Regions from separate parts of the Arthrobacter sp. 05T442 genome, predicted to be linked through region 2. Evidence: riboswitches for the same ligand, from Rfam matches in the RefSeq annotation. Region 2 holds a riboswitch; each other region holds the start of a gene.

Region 1 (6,353 bases), 100 kb from region 2:
AAAGTGTTCGGACCGGCTCACGCTGTGCCTCTACGCCGGTGGATTCCCCGGGGGAATCCATGAGCTATCCCGTGGACAACGCCATCCGAAAATCGAATGAACTGTCCTCAAGGTCATAACCCAAGTATTGGCGTAAGCACCGAAGGTCTAGACTACGCTAATTTTGCCTTCGGCCGCAAACGAGGCTGGTTCCGGCGGGCTCTGCGTGATGGACGTCACTCTCTTTGGACAGAGCGTTCCTGCAGCGACTTCCCGAACCGTGCCCGACTATCCTACAGGCTGCACGGGCCAGGTCAGTTCAGGCGTGCAGGCGCGGCGCGTCGAAAAATGCGACCTCGTAGCGCGAGGACTGGCGGAAGGCCAGTGCCATGGCGTCCCTCTCGGACGCCGAGGCGTGCCTGGCTGCCGCGTCGGTATACGCGATGGCCTGCCGGGTCGCGGCGGCAAATCCTTCGTCGGCGTAGGTGCGGAGCCACACGGCATAGGGATGGCTTCCCGGGGAACCGGCGGCGAGGAACTGCCCGTGCAGGGCCTCCCCCACCTCGGCGTAGAGCCAGAAGCACGGCAGCGCCGCCGCCACCAGCACAGCGTAGCTGCCGGATGCCGAGGCGGCCAGCAGGTGGTCGACATAGGACTTCGTGACCGGACCCAGGGTGGCTTCGGCGGAGCGGGTGCTGAGCCAGGTCCGGTGCAGCTCCGATTCCACCTCGAGGCATTGCTGCGCCGAGCCGGCCCAGAACAGTTGCTCGGCGTCCGAGGGCGCGAGCGCCGCGGCACGGGCCAGGACCCGTGAGTAGCCGTTGAGGTAGATGGCGTCCTGCGCAAGGTAGTAGGCAAACTCGTTCTCGGGCAGCGTGCCGTCGGCCAGGCCCCGGATGAAGTCGAGGGCATGGATTGCCTCCAGATCGCCGGCCGCCTGGTTCCGGAGCGCCTCTACGAACTCGCCCTCCGCCGGGGCGCGGTCCGGGATGCGGCCGTGCCCCTCCGTGAGGTGCTGAAGATGATGGAAGTGGTGGACGGGGCCGTTGCCGGAGCCGACGTCCAGTCCGGTTGCAGCCCGCAACGCACCCTGCAGCCACGGTTTGACCTCCCGCAGCGCTGCCTCCCAGTCCCCCACCCGGGCCTGCACCGTGGCCATGGCCGAGGACAGGGAGCACCCTGTGCCGTGGCTGTTGCGTGTGGCGACGCGCTCCCCCGGCACCACGACGGTCTCCTGTCCCAGCAGTCCTCCGGTGTTGACGAGCGCGTCCGGGCAGCCGCCGCCGCTCCCGCCCTCCCGGTCTTTCAGGTGGCCGCCCTTGACGAGGACAGTGGTGCCGGCCAGCGCGGCCAGGCGTTTGCCCTGCTTTAGGGCCCCGTCCCAGTCCCCGGCGACGGGTTCATGCAAAAGGATCGCCAGCTCCGCGAGGTTGGGCGTGATCAGGTCCGCGAGCGGCAGCAAGGCGTGGAGCGCGGCTTCGGCGGATTCCTGCAGGAGGCGGTCCCCGCTGGTCGCCACCATCACTGGATCCAGGACCACGACGGCGGGCCTGACCTTTTCGAGCCAGCTGCGGACGGCGTCAATCACCGCGGCGTCGCCCAGCATGCCGATCTTCACGGCGTCGATGCCGATGTCGTCGCTGATCGCGTCCAGCTGCCGGGCAAGGAACGCTGCCGGCGGAACGTGGACGGCCGTGACTCCCCGCGTGTTCTGCGCGGTCAGCGCCGTGATCGCCGCCATGCCGTAGCCCCCGTTCGCGGCGATGCTCTTCAGGTCCGCCTGGATCCCCGCGCCGCCGGACGGGTCGGAACCTGCGATGGCCAGGACGCGGGGAGGCCGGGTTTGCGCGGACCGGCGTGGCGGGTACGGAAGAAATGATGAGGACAAGAGAGACATCCCTTCGCCGGTGCTAGCCGGACAGGTTCAACGGGTCTGGATCTCAGCCGGCCCAATGCGCGGCACCCCGTGTCAGTGCTCCAGCCTAGCCTCATCCGTTAAATAACCGCGGGTGCGGCCCGGTTCCGGCGTATTGCTACGCCGGTCCGGGCCGCACCCGCGGTCCCGCCGGGCTGGGCCGGCTAGAGCTCCGAGGCCGGAACGCCGACACCGAGGATGATCGGCTCGCTGGCTGCCGGCTTGGCTGCCGGCCTGCCCGCGGCAGGCGCCTTGGCTTCATGAACCGAAACGGCTGCGGCCGATGCCGTTGCCTCGCGGTGCTGGACGGACGTCTCGTTGGCTGCGCCCTGGGCGCGGCTGGCGCTCCGGTTGCGGCGTCCGCGGCGGGCGCCGGACGTGGTGCCGGCCGCGACAGCGGGCTCGGGAGCCGTCGGCGCGGGAACCGTGGACTCCGGAACAGTCGCCACGGCCGCAGGGGCCGCGGCTTGGCCCCTCGCCGGACGGCGCTGCGCTTCGGCGCCTGTGCTTTCCCCGGCTTCGCCGAGGTGGGCGAACGCCTCGGTCAGGAGGTCGAGCGTCAGGGAAGGCACCTGCGACTCCTCGGCGTGTTCGACGAAGGGCAGGGCAACCTGCTCCCCGCCGAAGGTCAGGACGGCGCCTGGGCGTCCGGCTGCTTCCTCCGTGGCGGCAAGCTTTGTGACTGCGTCGACGGCGGCCTGGCGGGCCCCCGCTTCGCTGGCAGCGGCTGCCTCCCCGTCGTGCAGGTGGGCGGCGTGTGCTGCCGCGGCGATGTTCGCCAGGGCTGCACGGGTCGCCTCGGCTTTGGCGTGCCGCTCCGCCTCGGTCGGTTCGGCGTGCACTGCTGCCGGCGCGGACGGGGTTGCTTCCGGGGTGCCCTGGCCGCCCTTGCCGCGGCGGCGGCTTTTGCGTTCGGTCCGCGCTGCGGGCTGGGCCTCGGCACGGGGAACGTAGTGTTCGGCGGCGACGGTGTTGGCACGGCGGTGCTCGACGGGCTCGTCGTGGGTGACAATTCCGCGGCCTGCGCAGGCTTCGCACTGTTCGCCGAAGACCTCGAGCAGCCCGGTGCCCATCCGCTTGCGGGTCATCTGTACGAGCCCCAGCGAGGTCACCTCGGCCACCTGGTGCTTGGTGCGGTCCCGGCCCAGGCACTCCACCATGCGGCGCAGCACGAGGTCGCGGTTCGATTCCAGCACCATGTCGATGAAGTCGATCACGATGATGCCGCCGATGTCGCGCAGCCGCAGCTGCCGGACGACTTCCTCCGCCGCCTCCAGGTTGTTCTTGGTGACGGTTTCTTCAAGGTTGCCGCCGCTGCCGGTGAACTTTCCGGTGTTGACGTCCACCACGGTCATGGCTTCGGTGCGGTCGATCACGAGGGAACCGCCCGAGGGAAGGAAGACCTTGCGGTCAAGGGCCTTGTGGATCTGCTCGTCGATGCGCCAGGCAGCGAAGATGTCCGTGTCCTTGGTCCACTTCTCGAGCCGGCCCACGAGGTCCGGTGCCACGTATGTGACGTAGGCCTCGATGGTGTCCCAGGCCTCCTCGCCGGAGACGATCAGCTTAGAGAAGTCCTCGTTGAAGACGTCGCGGACCACCTTGATGGTCAGGTCGGGTTCGCCGTAGAGCAGCTCCGGGGCCAGCATCTTGGTCGAGGTGGCCTGGCTCTCGATGCCCTCCCACTGGGCGCGGAGGCGGTTGATGTCGTGCGTCAACTCTTCTTCGGAGGCACCTTCGGCCGCGGTGCGGACGATGACGCCGGCGTCTTCCGGCAGGCGGTCCTTGAGGATCCGCTTGAGGCGGTTGCGTTCGACGTCGGGCAGCTTGCGCGAGATGCCCGTCATGGAACCGCCGGGCACGTAGACGAGGTAGCGGCCGGGCAGCGAGATCTGGCTCGTAAGCCGGGCGCCCTTGTGGCCGACCGGGTCCTTGGTGACCTGGACCAGGACTGAGTCGCCGGACTTCAGCGCGTTTTCGATCCGGCGCTGCTTGCCTTCGAGGTTGACGGACTCCCAGTTCACTTCGCCGGCGTACAGCACGGCGTTGCGGCCGCGTCCGATGTCGACGAAGGCAGCTTCCATGGAAGGCAGGACGTTCTGGACCTTGCCCAGGTAGACGTTGCCGATCAGGGAATCCTGCTGGGTCTTGGAGACGAAGTGCTCGGCGAGGACGCCGTCTTCGAGGACGCCGATCTGGATTCTGTCGTCGCGCTGGCGCACGATCATCTGGCGGTCCACGGATTCGCGGCGGGCCAGGAACTCGGCCTCGGTGATGACAGTGCGGCGGCGGCCGGTGTCGCGTGATTCCCTGCGGCGCTGCTTCTTGGCCTCGAGCCGGGTGGATCCCTTGACGGACGTGACGCGGTTGTTGACCGGCGCCTCCGACAGCGCGCGGGGCGCACGGACGCGGGTCACGGTGTTGGGCGGATCGTCGTCTCCCCCGCCGGTGAGCTCAAGGTCCTGGTCACCGCGGCGGCGGCGCCGACGGCGGCGCGAGGTCACGCCGTCTTCCAGCAGTCCCTCCGGTTCTTCTCCGGCTTCCTCTGCGGAGCCTTCTTCATCGGCTTCGGACTCAGTGCCGGTGCGGCTGGTGCGGCCGCGGCGCCCGCGGCTGCGGCGGCGACGGCGGGACCCGGCGTCCTCGCCTTCCTCGCCCTCTTCCTCATCGGCGTCCTCCGTCTCCGCGGCGGGGGCCGGAACCGGAACCGGGCGCGCAACGGTGCTGAGGTCGGGGGCCTGGAAAATCATCGAGGTGACCATGCCGGGCTCGAGGAACAGCGAGGAGGCGGCAGACGGCGCTTCGGCGGGCTTCCCGCCCGGTACTTCCGCGGGAGTTTCGCGCGTTTCGACGGCTGCCTCGGCTGCTTCGGCGGGAGTTTCGCGCGTTTCGACGGGCGCTTCGGCTGCCTCCGCGGCCGGGGCCCCGACTGCGGGCACTTCGGCGGCCGGGGCGGCTGCCTTGGCGCGGCTGGCCCGGCGTCGGACCGGCTTGACGGCGGGAGCGTCAACAGCGCCCGTCCCGGCCGCAGCAGCCCCGGCGGCGGGTGCAGTTCCGGCCTCTTCGGCGAAGGCTGGCAGCGGTTCGGCGGTTTCGGCCGTCTTGCGGGCCCGGGTGCGGCGGACAGGCGCCTTCTTGGCCTCGGGGGCGGATTCGGCGCCCGGGTTCTCCACGGGCGCTTCAGCCGCGGCGGCGGCTTCAGCAGCAAGCGTTGCTTCCTCGGCGGCGACGACCGGGTCAACGGGGGCTGTCTTGGCGACAACCTTGCGGCGTGTCCGGACGGCCCTCTTGGGCGCTACCGGAGCAGCTGCTTCTGCTGTCTGATCGGGGACGATCGGTTCGTCGTTAACCGTTACAACCTGGTCATTTTCCATATGTGGCGACACTCCTGCCCCCGATGTACCGCCACATCCGGCACCCGTTGGGGCAATTATTTGTCAACACCCGCAGGCATTGACAGAAGTCAATTGGATACCCTCAGGTTCGCACCGGCAGTGGGGTGCGGCAGCCCTGGAGGGCCGGCGAGATTGTTTGTGGAACCCGTTGACGTTCACGCCACAACCAGGTGCCGTCCAATGGCATTGCGGGACAGCTCAGATCAGAGGATCCGCAGCTCCCTGCTCATCATTGGCGGTCTTGAAACAAAATCGCCGGACCGGAATCCGGATGTGGATCGGGTTCCAGCCACGATCATTGTCTCACAGGAGCCGTCGAATCAGGCGTAAGCAGGGCGGGGACAGTTCAAGGATTGCCGGGACGGAGGCGGCCGGGCGCCGTTCCACGGCGGCGTCCAGCCTGCGGCGATACAATCGGGGCCAGAAGCATCGAGCCAAAGGACCTATATTCCATGCCCAGCATTTCCAGCACCGCCGGCGGTGCAACCATGCGCGAGCCGCAGTCCGGCCCGGCCCCGGCGGACCGGAGCCTTCCGACGATGACCCGCGACCGCCCGTTCGCATGGCTGCTGCTGATCACCGGCGCGATCGGTTGGCTTGCCTCCGGGGCGCTGGTGCTCGAGAAGCTGGAAGTGCTGAAGGATCCAAAGCACGTCACGGTTTGCGACGTGAACCCCTGGATTTCGTGCGGGCAGGTCATGCAGACGCCGCAGAGTTCCGTGTTCGGTTTCCCCAACATGTTCATCGGCATCGTGGCCTTCGCGGTCATCATCACCACTGCCATGGGGATCCTCGCGGGCGCAAAGTTTGCCCGGGGGTACTGGCTCGGGCTTCAGGCCGGCGTGACGCTGGGCTTCGTCTTCGTGGTGTGGCTCTGGTCCCAGGCCCTGTACGCCATCCACATCCTGTGCCCGTTCTGCATGATCGTCTGGGCCGCCATGATCCCCTTGTTCGTCTGGGTGACCATCCGCAACGTCTCCCACGGGGTGATTCCCCTGCCCGCAGGACCGACGAGGATCCTCGGCGACTCCGGCTGGATCATCGCGGCTCTGCTGTACGTCGCCGTG
Region 2 (6,353 bases):
ATCGTGCTGGGCGCGCTCGCCGACGACGGACGCGGCGCGGCCGGCGGCCACGTCGTGGCGCACTCCCAGGGCGCCATCTCCGCGATGATGGCCGCCGTCGAATGGCCAGACCTCGTCCAGTCCCTCACCCTGGTGGAACCGGGCTGCCTCTCCCTGACGGCGGAACTGCCGGCTACGGCCGCGCACCGGACCCTGATGCAGCCGCTGTTCGACGTCCGCCACCATCTGAGCGACGACGATTTCCACAGGGAACTTGTGCGCCGCGCGTTTTCGGCGGAGGCTCCCGGCGCCACCACCCCGGAGGCACGCCGCGCCGCCCGGCGGCTCAGGCTGCAGGCACCTGCCTGGGAGGCGCCCCTGCAGATCGTGCCCGGGGTCCCCACCCTGGTGCTCACCGGCGGCTGGGAACCGCTCTACGAGGAAATCGCAGGCTACCTGCGTGAAACCGGCGCCCTGCACCGCGTCGCCGCGGGAGGACACCGGCCCCAGGACTCAGCGGACGGAGACCGGATCATCCGCTCGTTCATTGCGGATGTCAGCCGGCGCCAGCACGCAGAAGCGTCGTAGCCGGGTACACCTAGGACGCCGGGGGTGCGCCGACGGCAGGCTCCGGCAGGTAGACCTTGCCGCCCGAGGCAAGGAACTCGTTGCTCTTGGCCTGCATTCCGGCCGCCAGCTGTGCCAGGGCGGCCTGGGAATCCGCTGATCCGTATTCGTCCCGGATGTCCTGGCTGATCCGCATGGAACAGAACTTCGGCCCGCACATCGAGCAGAAGTGCGCAGTCTTGGCCGGTTCGGCCGGCAACGTCTCGTCGTGGAAAGCCTCTGCGGTGACCGGATCCAGGGAAAGGGCGAACTGGTCCCGCCAGCGGAACTCGAACCGTGCCTTGGACAGGGCGTCATCGCGTTCGTGGGCGCCCGGGTGGCCCTTGGCCAGGTCGGCCGCGTGCGCTGCGATCTTGTACGTGATCACTCCCGTTTTGACGTCGTCCTTGTTCGGCAGCCCGAGGTGCTCCTTGGGTGTGACATAGCAGAGCATCGCGGTGCCGTACCGGGCGATCTCCGTGGCGCCGATGGCCGAGGTGATGTGGTCATAGCCCGGCGCGATATCCGTGACCAGCGGCCCGAGCGTGTAGAACGGTGCGCCCTGGCAGAGCTCCTGCTGGCGCTCCACGTTTTCACGGACCAGATGGAACGGCACATGGCCCGGCCCCTCCACCATGACCTGGACATCGAACTCCCAGGCACGCTTCGTCAGCTCGGCCAGGGTATCCAGCTCGGCGAACTGCGCGGCGTCGTTGGCGTCCGCCGTCGCGCCGGGCCGCAGTCCGTCGCCCAGCGAGAACGCGACATCGTATTTGGCGAAGATCGCGCAGAGCTCGTCAAAGTGCGTGTAGAGGAAGTTTTCCTGGTGGTGCGCGAGGCACCAGCCGGCCATGATCGACCCTCCGCGCGAGACGATGCCCGTGACCCGGTTGGCGGTCAGCGGCACATAGCGCAGCAGCACTCCGGCGTGGATGGTCATGTAGTCGACCCCCTGCTCGCACTGCTCGATCACGGTGTCCCGGAAGATTTCCCAGGTCAGGGCGTTCGCCTCGCCGTTGACTTTTTCGAGCGCCTGGTAGATCGGAACCGTGCCGATCGGGACGGGGGAGTTGCGGATGATCCACTCGCGGGTGGTGTGGATGTCATCGCCGGTGGAGAGGTCCATGACAGTGTCGGCACCCCACTGCGTGGCCCACTGCAGTTTGTCCACCTCCTCCGCGATGGAGCTGGTCACGGCAGAGTTGCCGATGTTGGCATTGATCTTCACCAGGAAGGCCTTGCCGATGATCATGGGCTCGGATTCGGGGTGGTTGATGTTGTTCGGGATGATGGCCCGGCCTGCCGCCACCTCGCTGCGGACCAGTTCGACGCCGCAGTTTTCGCGCAAGGCGACGAACCGCATCTCCGGCGTGATCACACCTTGCCGTGCGTAGTGCATCTGGGTCACCGTCCGGCCGGCGACGGCGCGGCGGGGCACAGGCCGGGCGCCTTTCCACTCGGCGGACGCGGCACCGCGGCGCACGGCCGACCTGCCGTCGTCGAGCAGGTTCCGTTCCCGCCCGCTGTACGGCTCGGTATCGGCCCTGGCCGCAATCCACGGTGCGCGGAGCGGTTCCAGCCCCAGGACCGGGTCGCTGCCCGGCCCGGCCGTGCGGTAGACCCGGAACGGGGCGTTGGCGGCGCCGCCCGGAGAGGCCGCCAGCGCAATCTCGGTCACCGGAACGCGGATGCCGTGCTCCGGATCCGTGGCGAACGCCAGGGAACGGGACTTCAGCGACTGTGTGGGGACCGCGGGCTGGTTTTGGCCGGGCTGGTCTTGGTTGGTCCGGTCTTGTCCGGCCCGGTTTTGGACAGGGCTGTGCTGCGCAGATTGGGTGCTCACGGAAATACTCACTTCCTTCGCCGGCATTACCCGGACAGGTTCAACGGTCGCAGGCTGCGTCAGCCCGATCTCAGCCCCTGCAGAGGCACCCGTGTGGTCGTAGAAGAAGCTACCACAAGGGCCCCGAGGTCCACCCGAGTGTGACGGGACCCGGATCGTCGCGTGGATCCAGCCGCGGCGGCTGGCCCATTTGGAATAAATTGAAGCTTCAAGTAATTTTAACTATATGCAAAGGTCATCGAAGGTCGGTGGCCACTGAACCACCGGAGCGTTCAAATGACTGCCGAAGCCACCAGCCACGATCTTCTTCCCGCCGCACTCACCATGGGCACTGTGATGCTCAAAGTCGGCGACATGCGGCTCATGACGGACTACTACCAGCGTGCCCTGGGCCTTGACATTGTGGCCGAGCAGGACGGCGGGCTCTACCTCGGCCGCCGCCAGAAGCCGCTGGTCCACCTCGCCCCCGCCCCCGGGCTGAACATCCCCTCCCGCGGCGAGGCCGGCCTCTTCCACACGGCACTGCTCTTCGAGGACCAGCCTGCCCTGGCCGCCACGGTCGCCAGCGCGGCCCAGTTCGAGCCGCAGTCCTTCACGGGGAGCGCCGACCACCTGGTCAGCGAGGCGTTCTATTTCAACGACCCCGAAGGCAACGGGATCGAGCTCTACTACGACCGTCCGCGGGCCGCGTGGGCCTGGGAGGGCAAGAACGTCGTGATGGACAGTCTCGCCCTGCCGCCGCAGCGCTATCTGGAACAGTTCCTGACCGAAGAATCCGTGAGCGGCCAGCGCGAGGCCGATGCCGGCGTCGGGCACGTCCACCTGCAGGTGGGCGACGTCCAGTCGGCCCACGACTTCTACGTCGGGACCCTGGGCTTTGAGAAGACGGCGGGCTGGCACGGCCAGGCGCTGTTCGTCTCCGCCGGCGGCTACCACCACCACATGGCCATGAACGTCTGGAATAGCCGCGGCGCCGGGCCCCGCCGGGACACCCTCGGCCTGGGCGAAGTGCTGATTGAAGTGCCTTCGGGGGACGACGTCGGAGCCCTTGCCGACCGTCTCAAGGTTGCCGGTGTCCAGTCCCACCACACCGGGGCCGAGCTGCGGTTCGAGGATCCGTGGCGCAACCGCATCCGTGTCGCTGTCCGCTGAGCACCCGCTGAGTCCGGCGTGGTGGCCGGGCGCGTGAGCCGTCCGCGGACGCACCATGATGCGGTCACCCACAGCTGTCCGGGATTTATTTTCCACCGGTTTGCCATGCCCGGTCCGCCACGCCGCCCGTTGCCGGACACCGTTGCATAAGGCCTGGGATGCCTGCCTGCCTGCCGGACTGGTGATTGGGGAGTCCGCCGCCGCCTCCAAAGGCCTGCCGCTGCCAGTGCTGCGGCGGTGCGTAGGTTCTCCGCTGTCGCCTGGCACTGGACATGCCCAACGTTCAAGGGCAGGACCTCAGGGACATGTCCAACGCAGGCGGGCGGGAATGGACATAGTGCCAACATGTCCATTGGTCGCGGCCGGGGGAGGGCATGTCCACAGGCGAGGCTGGGTGGAAGAGTGTCGGCCACGGTCCAGGGGAGGGCATGTCCAGTTTTCGCTGACGCGACCGATGGGCATGTCCACCGTTCGCGGCCGGGAATGGACATGTTGCCAGCATGTCCATTGGCCGCGGTCAGGGGAGGGCATGTCCGGTCCGGGCGCGGCCGGGCTCGAGCGGCTAGGCTGAAACAACAATCCGGCCGCGACTCATGAGGAGTGTTTCCTTGGGATTCACCGAAATCTTTGTTTCCACCCACAACGCAGCCCTCAAGCGTGCCGGGGCCTTGGACGGCGGTGCGCCTGCCGCCCCGGGCGCCGTACGGATCCCGGACATCAGCGACTTCGAAGTCGAACGGCTCGGGGACCTGGCCGGCACCGCCGTCCACGCCGCCGGCGCCGACTATGAGCTGGCCATGGTGGATGTGGCCAGCGACTCCCTGCTCGGCGTTCCGCATGCCATGGTCCGGGCCCTCGCCGAGTTGCTCAGCTACGAGACCGAAGACGGAGGCAACGTACTGGAAGACGTGGCGGCGAGCTGGGCTGCCGAGGAGGACATGCCCTTTGGTGCGGACCAGGCCGCAGTCTACGTCCGGCAGCTCGCCGAAGTCGCGGCCGGCATCGACCCGGCCACGAAGTCGGAGCTCTACGTCTGGACCTCCTGACTGGGACCGCGAGTGCCTTCCGGGGGCGGAATCAGCCGCTGCATGGGTGTCAAGTCGAAATCCCGGCGCTGATCTGGCACAATGAACAGGTACTTGATCTGCGTGGCCCCTCTCTCCGCGTCCGGATCTTGTCCTTTTAGAACCCCCTAGTATGGCCCGCCCCACGGGTGCAGAACGCCGGGCTCGACCCCGTTTCAGAAACAGGAGTGACCACAAAAGTGGCCGTAAAGATTCGCCTTAAGCGCTTCGGCAAGATGCGCGCACCGTACTACCGCATCGTCGTCATGGACGCACGCTCCAAGCGTGATGGCCGTGCCATCGAAGAGATCGGCAAGTACCACCCGACCGAAGAGCCCTCGTACATCGAGGTCGACACGGACCGTGCCCAGTACTGGCTCGGCGTCGGCGCACAGCCGTCCGAGCAGGTTGCCGCGATCCTCAAGATCACCGGAGACTGGCAGAAGTTCAAGGGTCTCCCCGGCCAGGAGGGCACCTTGAAGACCAAGGCTCCCAAGGCTGCCTTCGTTACCCCGGAAAAGGGTTCCGTGATCATTCCGGAAGCCATCACCAAGAAGGCCAAGAAGGACGAAGCAGCCGAGGCCCCCGCCGACGCAGCAGCAGAGACCACCGAGGCTGAGTAACTTGTTGGCCGAAGCGCTCGAACACCTCGTCCGCGGGATCGTTGACACTCCTGAGGATGTCAAGGTCAGTGCGAAGAACAACCGCCGCGGGGACACCCTTGAGGTGCGCGTTCACCAGGACGACCTCGGACGGGTGATCGGCCGACAGGGCCGCACCGCACGCGCATTGCGCACTGTGGTTGCGGCGCTGGCGGACGGCGAGCCGGTCAGGGTCGACGTCGTCGACACGGACCGCCGCCGGTAACGCTTTCAGCAACACTTGTCTTGAGCCCGGCCCCTTCACCAGATAATGGTGGAGGGGCCGGACTGTTTTCCGCGGCAGTGCGGACCGAGCGGCAAGAGCCGAGCGGTAAGAACCGAGCGGCAAGAGCCGAGCGGCAAGAACCGAGCGGCAAGAGCCGAGCGGTAAGAACCGCGCGGCAAGACCCAAGAAGTAAGAATCCAGCAGTACGACTCCGGAACAGAGGAACAGATGCAGCTCCAGGTGGCACGAATCGGCAAACCCCACGGCATCCGCGGCGAAGTGACCGTCCAGGTGCTGACGGACGCTCCCGGTGACCGCTTCGTGCCGGGCACGCAGTTCATTGTGGAGCCCGCATCGGCCGGCCCGCTGACTGTACTGAGCGCCCGCTGGAACAAGGACATCCTTCTGCTCGCCTTCGAGGAGATCGAGACGCGTAATGAGGCGGAAACCGTTCGGGGCGCCAAGCTGTTTGTCGAGACCGAAGAAATCGACGAGGACGAGGACGAGGGCTGGTACGAGCACGAACTGGTGGGCCTGGACGTCCGTGTGGGCGATCAGGTGGTCGGGAAGGTCTCCGGTCTGCACACCCTGCCCGTCCAGGACCTGCTGGTTGTCACCGCGACGGACGGCAAGGAAGTCCTGATCCCGTTCGTGGAGCAGATCGTCCCCGAGGTCAACGTCGGCGAAGGATTTGTCCTCGTCACCCCGCCGGCCGGACTTTTTGAGGTCAATACCGAGACCGCGGCGATCCCCGACGACGGCGGTTCCGACGCCGACGCGGACCGCGCCTGACATGCGGATCGACGTCGTCAGCATCTTCCCGGAGTACCTGGCCCCCCTGG
Region 3 (6,353 bases), on a different contig from region 2:
CAGAGCAGGGCCACGCCGGCGTTCTTGCTGCTGTTGACGTCCACGGCGCCGGAGAGGGTGCGGCCGCCCTCAACCCGGAGGTGGGTCATCTGCGGCCGGCCCACTTTGACGATCGTCCGGCCGACGATGGTCTCCAGCCGCTGGATCATCTTCAGGCTCAGGTTCTGCTTGCCCTGCTCCATCCGGGCGATCGCGCTTTGGCTGGTGCCCAGTTCGGCGGCCAGCTGTCCCTGCGTCCAGCCCTTCTCCCCGCGGGCATCGCGGAGAAGGACGCCTACGTATTCAGCAGTCTGTTGAGTCATTCCAGAAAAATATCACGGATGAGTTATCCGCCCCGGCAATCACGCCCGGAATGGCGTTAATCTCACACCGTTACCCGCGCTGTGCGATAACCGGGGCGGCGCCCGCGGCGGACCGCAGGGTCGCCTCCGGTGCGGGACTCGGGCACTGCGCCGTTCCGGCGTCGGAATCTGTTATTGCCGGGTGAGGAAGACGAGGTTCCAGGTGCCGGCCCCGAGCGCTGCCGCCGCGGCGGCCGCGGCGATGCCCAGACCGCCCAGCAGAACCCAGATGTCGAGGCCGCTGAACGTCGAGGCCCTCGCCCAGGTCCGTGCAGCGCCGCCGAAGCCCCGGGCTTCCATGGTGACGGCGAGCCGGGAAGCGCGCCGGATGGCCTGCACCATCAGCCCGAAACTCTGCCCCAAAGTCGCACGGAGCCGTTGATACGGGTTGCCGCGCGAGCCCACGCCGCGGGCACGCCGGGCCATGCCGATGGTCTGCCATTCCTCGGCCATGAGCCCCACGAGGCGCATGGCCGCCAGGGTGCCCAGGACGAAGCGGTGCGGAAGCTTCGCGTTCTGCGCCAGGGCGTCCGCCAGGTCCGTGGGGTCGGTGCAGCTCATCAGCAGCACCGCGGGCAGCGCGATGGCGAGTCCGCGGAGCATGAAGCCGAGGCCCAGCTGCAGGGATCCGGCGCTGATGGACCAGATGCCGGCATCGAACAGTATGGGTCCGGTGTCCGGCGCGAGGATGGCGGTGCTCCAGCCGCCCAGCGCCGCGGCGAGCGTCAGGGGCCAGCCCCGCTGCCAGAGGAGGGGAACGGTCAGTCCGGCCAGGGGGACAAGCATCAGTTCGAAGGCAAGCGCCACGGACGCCGAGACCCAGTCGATCGACAATGCCAGCACCAGGGTGATCATGACGACGGCGGCGAACTTGGCCAGCGGATTGGCCCGGGTCAGCAGGGAACGGTTGCCGCGCAGGCTCAGGACTTGCCTCATGGCGCCGCCACTTCCAGCCCCGGTGCGTTGAGGCTGAGTTCGGCGCCGCCGAGGACGGCGGTAAATTCCTGATCGTGCGTGACGGAGACGACGGCAGTGCCGGCCTCGAGGAGCTCGGAAAGGAACGAGGCGAGCTCGGCCCAGGTGTTTGCATCCTGACCGAACGTGGGTTCGTCGAGCACCAGCACCCGAGGGTGGGCGGCGAGCACGGTGGCCACCGAGAGCCGCCGCTTTTCACCGCCGGAGAGCGTGTAGGGGTTGGCGTCCACCAGCTCCGTAAGCCGCAGCCGCTCGAGCAGCTCGTCCACACGCTCCTCGCCATAGCCGAGGTGCCTGGGCCCGAACATCAGCTCGTCAAGCACGCGGCCTGTGACGAACTGGTGCTCGGGTTCCTGGAAGACGGTCCCGATCCTGGCGATCAGCTGCTGGGCCTTCCACCGGTACGGGTCGATTCCGGCGCCGGCGCTGAGCTCCATAGTTGCGGAGACCGCCCCGGAGACAGGCTGCAGGAGACCGGCCAGGGTTAGGGCAAAGGTCGACTTCCCCGAACCGTTGGGTCCGGTGATCGTCAGGGCCTCCCCCGCACGGACCCGCGCTGTGATGCCGGACTGCACGGGATGCGGCGGAATGGTCCGGAACCCCCCGCGTCGGCCCGCCCGGCGCGGCCGCTCACGGGACACCGCCAGGTCTTCCGCGGCGAGCAGCAGCGCTCCGGCCGCCACCCCGGATGCCCCGGCCGTCCCGAGGGTCCCGGCTGTCCCCGCCGTACCCCCCGCTGAACGGGCCCGGGTCGTTGGCACATGCCCCGGCACCCAGACGCCCGCAGCAATGAGCATGTCCCGCGCCTGCTCCAGGACCTGGTCGGGGGGCCCGTCAATCAGCACGGCGGATTCCGTGGCCGACCCCGGCTGCAGCACCACGATCCGGTCCACGAGGTCTTTCCACACGGCCACGCGGTGTTCCACCACAACCAGGGTGGCGCCGGTCTTGTCCAGGCTGCGGCCCACGGCGTCGCGGACCTCCAGGACGCCGGCAGGGTCCAGGTTGGCGGTGGGTTCGTCGAGAAGGAGCAGCCCGGGACGCATCGCCAGGATGCCGGCAAGCGCCAGTCGCTGCTTCTGCCCGCCGGAGAGGGCCGACGTCGGGTGGTCCAGCGGCAGCCGGCCCAGCCCGACGTCGTCGAGCGCTTCCTGCACACGCCGCCAGATTTTCTCCGGCGGCACGGAAAGGTTCTCCGCCCCGAAGGCGACGTCGTCGCCGAGGCGCGAGAGCACCACTTGGGTTTCCGGGTCCTGCTGCATGAGCCCGGCCCGACCGCGCTGCGCGCGTGGCGGGCAGCCGTCGATCAGGAGGCTCCCTGTCTCGTCGGAATCCTCCGCGTCCGCGGGCAGGCCCGGCGAACCGGCTCCGCCCGCGGCGCCGGCGGAACTGTCGCCGAGCACGCCCGCCAGGGCGTGGAGCAGCGTGGATTTGCCGGCGCCGGAAGGGCCCAGCAGCAGCACCCGCTCCCCGGGCCGGATGTCCAGGTCCAGTCCGTTGACCGCGGGCCGGGGCCGGCCGGCGTGCCGCCAGCCCCAGCCGCGGGCCGTGACCGCTGCCGGGCGGACCGTGTTGGAAGGTGTCATGTGCGGCGCGCGGACGTCAGGAAGAGACGGGCTCTGTGGCGGCCTTGCGGGACGCGAAGGAGCCCAGGACCCCGGTCCTGGCCAGGCCGCGGGTGGCGAGCCAGGCCAGGGCTCCGGCGATTACTGCGCCGGAGACTGCCGTGAAGATGATGTAGGCGAGCTTGTCCCCGGGCTCGTAGGCGATGTTCCAGCCCCAGGGCAGGAAGGAGTCGTTCAGGCCGCAGAACAGGCCCGCGCCGGCCCCTGCCAGCAGGGACACCGGCAGGTTGAACCTCTTGTACAGGAACGCGGCGAACACCAGTTCCGCACCGAGGCCCTGCAGGACACCGGAAATCAGCACCGTCGTGCCGTACTGCGAGCCCATGATCAGCTCGCCCGTAGCGGCGACGGTTTCGCAGAACAACGCCGCCCCCGGCTTGCGGACAATGAGCATGCCCAGGATGGCCGGAATCATCCAGCCGCCTGCGTAGAGGCCGGACAGCGGCGGGTAGAGCGCATTAACAGGTGCCGAGACCAGGTTGGCGCCCTGATCCCAAGCCCAGAAGATAACGCCGCCGGCAACGGCGATCAGCGCAGCCACGACGATGTCGACCACACGCCAGTTGTAGCCGCGCCGGTTGAGCGTCTGGTTTGCAAAAATATCAGTCATGTCGTCCTCCTGAGGAACAGGAGGGGAGAGTGCCCCGGCCGGCTGTGGCTTTCGCCGCCGCTCCGGGCACTCTGAGAACTCGACTCCCTTGCGCCGGTACTAACCGGATCAGGTTCGAGGGTCTGCGGCTGTCCGCACTCTCAGCGCCCACCTTTGGCTTCCCCGGATCTCCCCGGTGATGACCGACGGCGGCGCTCCCCTGTCGTATCTAAAATCACCCTTGTGGGCGGTGTCCAGTTTACACCCGGCAGTCCGGGAATCCGCGGCCGGCAGTCACAATCTGGAGCCGGCGGCCGGCCCGGTCCCTGCCGGCAGGGAACACGTCCGCGCCGGTGTCCGTGAGCACCGGGCTTGATAGAGTCGGCAGTGGCGCGGACACGGGCTGCCGCCGGAGGGCAGACGGACAACCAACCGGAAAGCTGGATTATTGTGACGCTTACACCAGCCACATCAGGGTCCTCCGCTGACTATGACCCGGACTCGAGCGAGCCGCAACCGCCGGGGTCCCTGGCGGCGCTGATCGGCCGCATCCTGTCTGAGATCGACGCGCTCCAGTTCGCGTCCTTCAGCAAGGACGACGCCCTGGACCTCGGGCTCCTCCTCGTTGAGCTGGGCAGGACACGCTCACTGCCAATCGCCATCGATATCAGCAAAGGCGAGCAGGTCCTCTTCCACGCGGCACTGGACGGCGCCACCCCGGACAACGAACGGTGGATCAACGCCAAGAAACGCACTGCCGTGCGGTACGAGGTCCCGTCGCTGCTCGTGGGCCTCCGCGCCCGGGCAGCCGGCGGACGGATCGAGGACAACGCCTGGTTCGACCAGTCCATGTTCGCCGCCCACGGCGGCGCCTTTCCGATCTACCTAAGGGGCACGGGGGCGGTCGGCACCGTCACGGTCTCCGGGTTGCCCCAGAAAGCCGACCACGATCTGGTGGTCGAAGCCCTGTCGGAGATACTCGGCCGGGCTGGGCGCTAGGCTAGGGGAAGCCCTGTTTCCTGCCGCAAGGAGTCCCAAGAATGAACATTGTCATCAAACTGCTGGGCACCGGCATCAGCCTGCTGGCCGGCTTCGCCGGAACCAAGCTCGTCGACACCGTCTGGGAAAAGACCACGGGCAACAAGCCGCCCAAGGGCCATGACGACGACGTCCCCACCACGCTGCGCTCGGCACTGACCTTCGCCCTGATTTCCGCGTCGGTCAGCGCCATCATCCAGGTTCTCGCGAACCGCGGCACGCAGCGTGCGGTCACCCGTTTCGCCAAGACCCAGGACATCGTCTAACCCCGGCCGTCGGCCCCGCCGCCGTCGTCGTCCAGCCGACGCTGGGCGGCCGCCCTCTGGACCACGGCCTCGAGCTCGTCCGTGCTTAGCAGCTCGGGGTGCAGGTGCTTGGTCCGGTAGCCGGCCCGGCCCACCATGTGGGCGGCGACAGGCACGGTGAGCAGCTGGAAGAGCCACGCCACCATCAGCACGGGCCAGACCCACCAGACGCGCATTTGCAGACCCACGGCCAGAAGCAGCAGGAACAGGCCGAGCACCTGGGGCTTCGTCGCGGCGTGCATCCGGCTCATGAGGTCCGGGAACCGCAGCAGCCCGACGGCCGCAGCGAGGGACATCAGCGCACCGGCCACCATGCAGACGGCGGATACGGCGTCGATCACGGCGTCGGCGGGGAGCGTGTCAGGAATCACGGGTGGGTTCCCTCCTGTCCGCCACGAACCGGGCCACCGTGACGGAGCCGACAAAGCCGATGATGGACATCGCCACCAGCAGCATCAGGTTGTTCAAATTCCGGTTGACGGCCATGTCAATGCACAGTGCGGCGCCGAAGATGGCCAACAGCACATCGACCGCGAGCACCCGGTCCAGCAGCGACGGGCCCCTCGCGATCCGGATGATGGCCCCGGCCGCGGCCACGGAGAGTACGACGGCGGTCACCGTCAGAACAAGCTGCATCACGCGCCCACCTCCTGGTTCAGTGCGGACAGTTCGTCCTTGGTCCCCATGATGCGGATCAGGGAGGCCTCGGTGTCCCGGACCTCCTTGCGGAGCCTGGCCCCGTCCTCGGCATTACGGACATTGATCCCATGGATATAGAGCGTGGACGTCGACCTGTCCACCTCCACCACCAGCGACCCGGGAATCAGCGAGATCACATGCCCGGTGGCCGTCACCAGGAGGTCGGAACGACTCCGCAGCGGGACGGCGACGACGGCGCTGATCACCCGCGGTCCCCGGACGACGGCAAGGAACAGTACCTGGAGGCTGGCCTCCACGACCTTCGCCAGGAACACAAACGCGAAGAAGATCGCACGGAGGGCGTTGAAACGTCCGCCGAGTTCCACCGGCGGCAAGTAGAACACCCTGGCCACCACCACCGCGACGAGTGCCCCGAAGAGCAGGTTGCCCGGACTGAAGTTCTGCCAGAGGGCACCCCAGACGATCACAAGCCACACCAGCAGCGGCAGTTCCTGGCGCAGCGAGATCCGCTTCCGGCTCATTTCCGGCCCTCCGGCCGCTGGCCGGGCGCGAGCTCGGCGATCGCCGGGACGGGCGCGTCCTCGCCCAGCACCGCCTGGATGTACGAGGACCTGTCCAGCATCTCCCTTGCGGACTGGTCGGCCACCTTGAACAGGGGCCCTGCGAAAACTGTCAGCGCCACGCCGAGGATCACCAGGCCCAGGGTGGAGCCCACCATGGTCCGCGGCAGCAAGATGACGTTGGATTTCCCTGCCCTGTTCCCGGTGGCCGAGTCCCGGGAAGCGGCGAGCAGCACCGCGTCCGGATGTTCCGCGTCCTC

What was found. A riboswitch is a leader RNA that binds a small molecule or an ion and turns the genes downstream of it on or off. The one in region 2 is predicted to bind thiamine pyrophosphate.
Region 1: another riboswitch for thiamine pyrophosphate. It lies ahead of AC1DES_RS10935 (bifunctional hydroxymethylpyrimidine kinase/phosphomethylpyrimidine kinase); the one in region 2 lies ahead of thiC (phosphomethylpyrimidine synthase ThiC).
Region 3: another riboswitch for thiamine pyrophosphate. It lies ahead of AC1DES_RS11945 (ECF transporter S component); the one in region 2 lies ahead of thiC (phosphomethylpyrimidine synthase ThiC).

The regions. Positions count from the first base shown of each region.
Region 1 is NZ_JBFTKM010000009.1:106,699-113,051, reverse strand. Features, by position in the region: gene AC1DES_RS10935 (bifunctional hydroxymethylpyrimidine kinase/phosphomethylpyrimidine kinase) at 299-1,876, opposite strand; TPP riboswitch at 1,859-1,956, opposite strand; gene AC1DES_RS10930 (Rne/Rng family ribonuclease) at 2,059-5,265, opposite strand; gene AC1DES_RS10925 (vitamin K epoxide reductase family protein) at 5,739-6,353, shown strand, end outside.
Region 2 is NZ_JBFTKM010000009.1:3,499-9,851, forward strand. Features, by position in the region: gene AC1DES_RS10385 (alpha/beta fold hydrolase) at 1-567, shown strand, start outside; gene thiC (phosphomethylpyrimidine synthase ThiC) at 578-2,428, opposite strand; TPP riboswitch at 2,424-2,531, opposite strand; gene AC1DES_RS10395 (VOC family protein) at 2,705-3,580, shown strand; gene AC1DES_RS10400 (hypothetical protein) at 4,189-4,626, shown strand; gene rpsP (30S ribosomal protein S16) at 4,845-5,267, shown strand; gene AC1DES_RS10410 (RNA-binding protein) at 5,269-5,511, shown strand; gene rimM (ribosome maturation factor RimM) at 5,740-6,303, shown strand; gene trmD (tRNA (guanosine(37)-N1)-methyltransferase TrmD) at 6,305-6,353, shown strand, end outside.
Region 3 is NZ_JBFTKM010000011.1:13,678-20,030, reverse strand. Features, by position in the region: gene AC1DES_RS11960 (UDP-N-acetylglucosamine 1-carboxyvinyltransferase) at 1-302, opposite strand, end outside; gene AC1DES_RS11955 (energy-coupling factor transporter transmembrane component T family protein) at 474-1,277, opposite strand; gene AC1DES_RS11950 (ABC transporter ATP-binding protein) at 1,274-2,902, opposite strand; gene AC1DES_RS11945 (ECF transporter S component) at 2,919-3,551, opposite strand; TPP riboswitch at 3,619-3,762, opposite strand; gene AC1DES_RS11940 (heme-degrading domain-containing protein) at 3,981-4,529, shown strand; gene AC1DES_RS11935 (DUF4235 domain-containing protein) at 4,571-4,834, shown strand; gene mnhG (monovalent cation/H(+) antiporter subunit G) at 4,831-5,244, opposite strand; gene AC1DES_RS11925 (monovalent cation/H+ antiporter complex subunit F) at 5,234-5,509, opposite strand; gene AC1DES_RS11920 (Na+/H+ antiporter subunit E) at 5,509-6,054, opposite strand; gene AC1DES_RS11915 (Na+/H+ antiporter subunit D) at 6,051-6,353, opposite strand, start outside.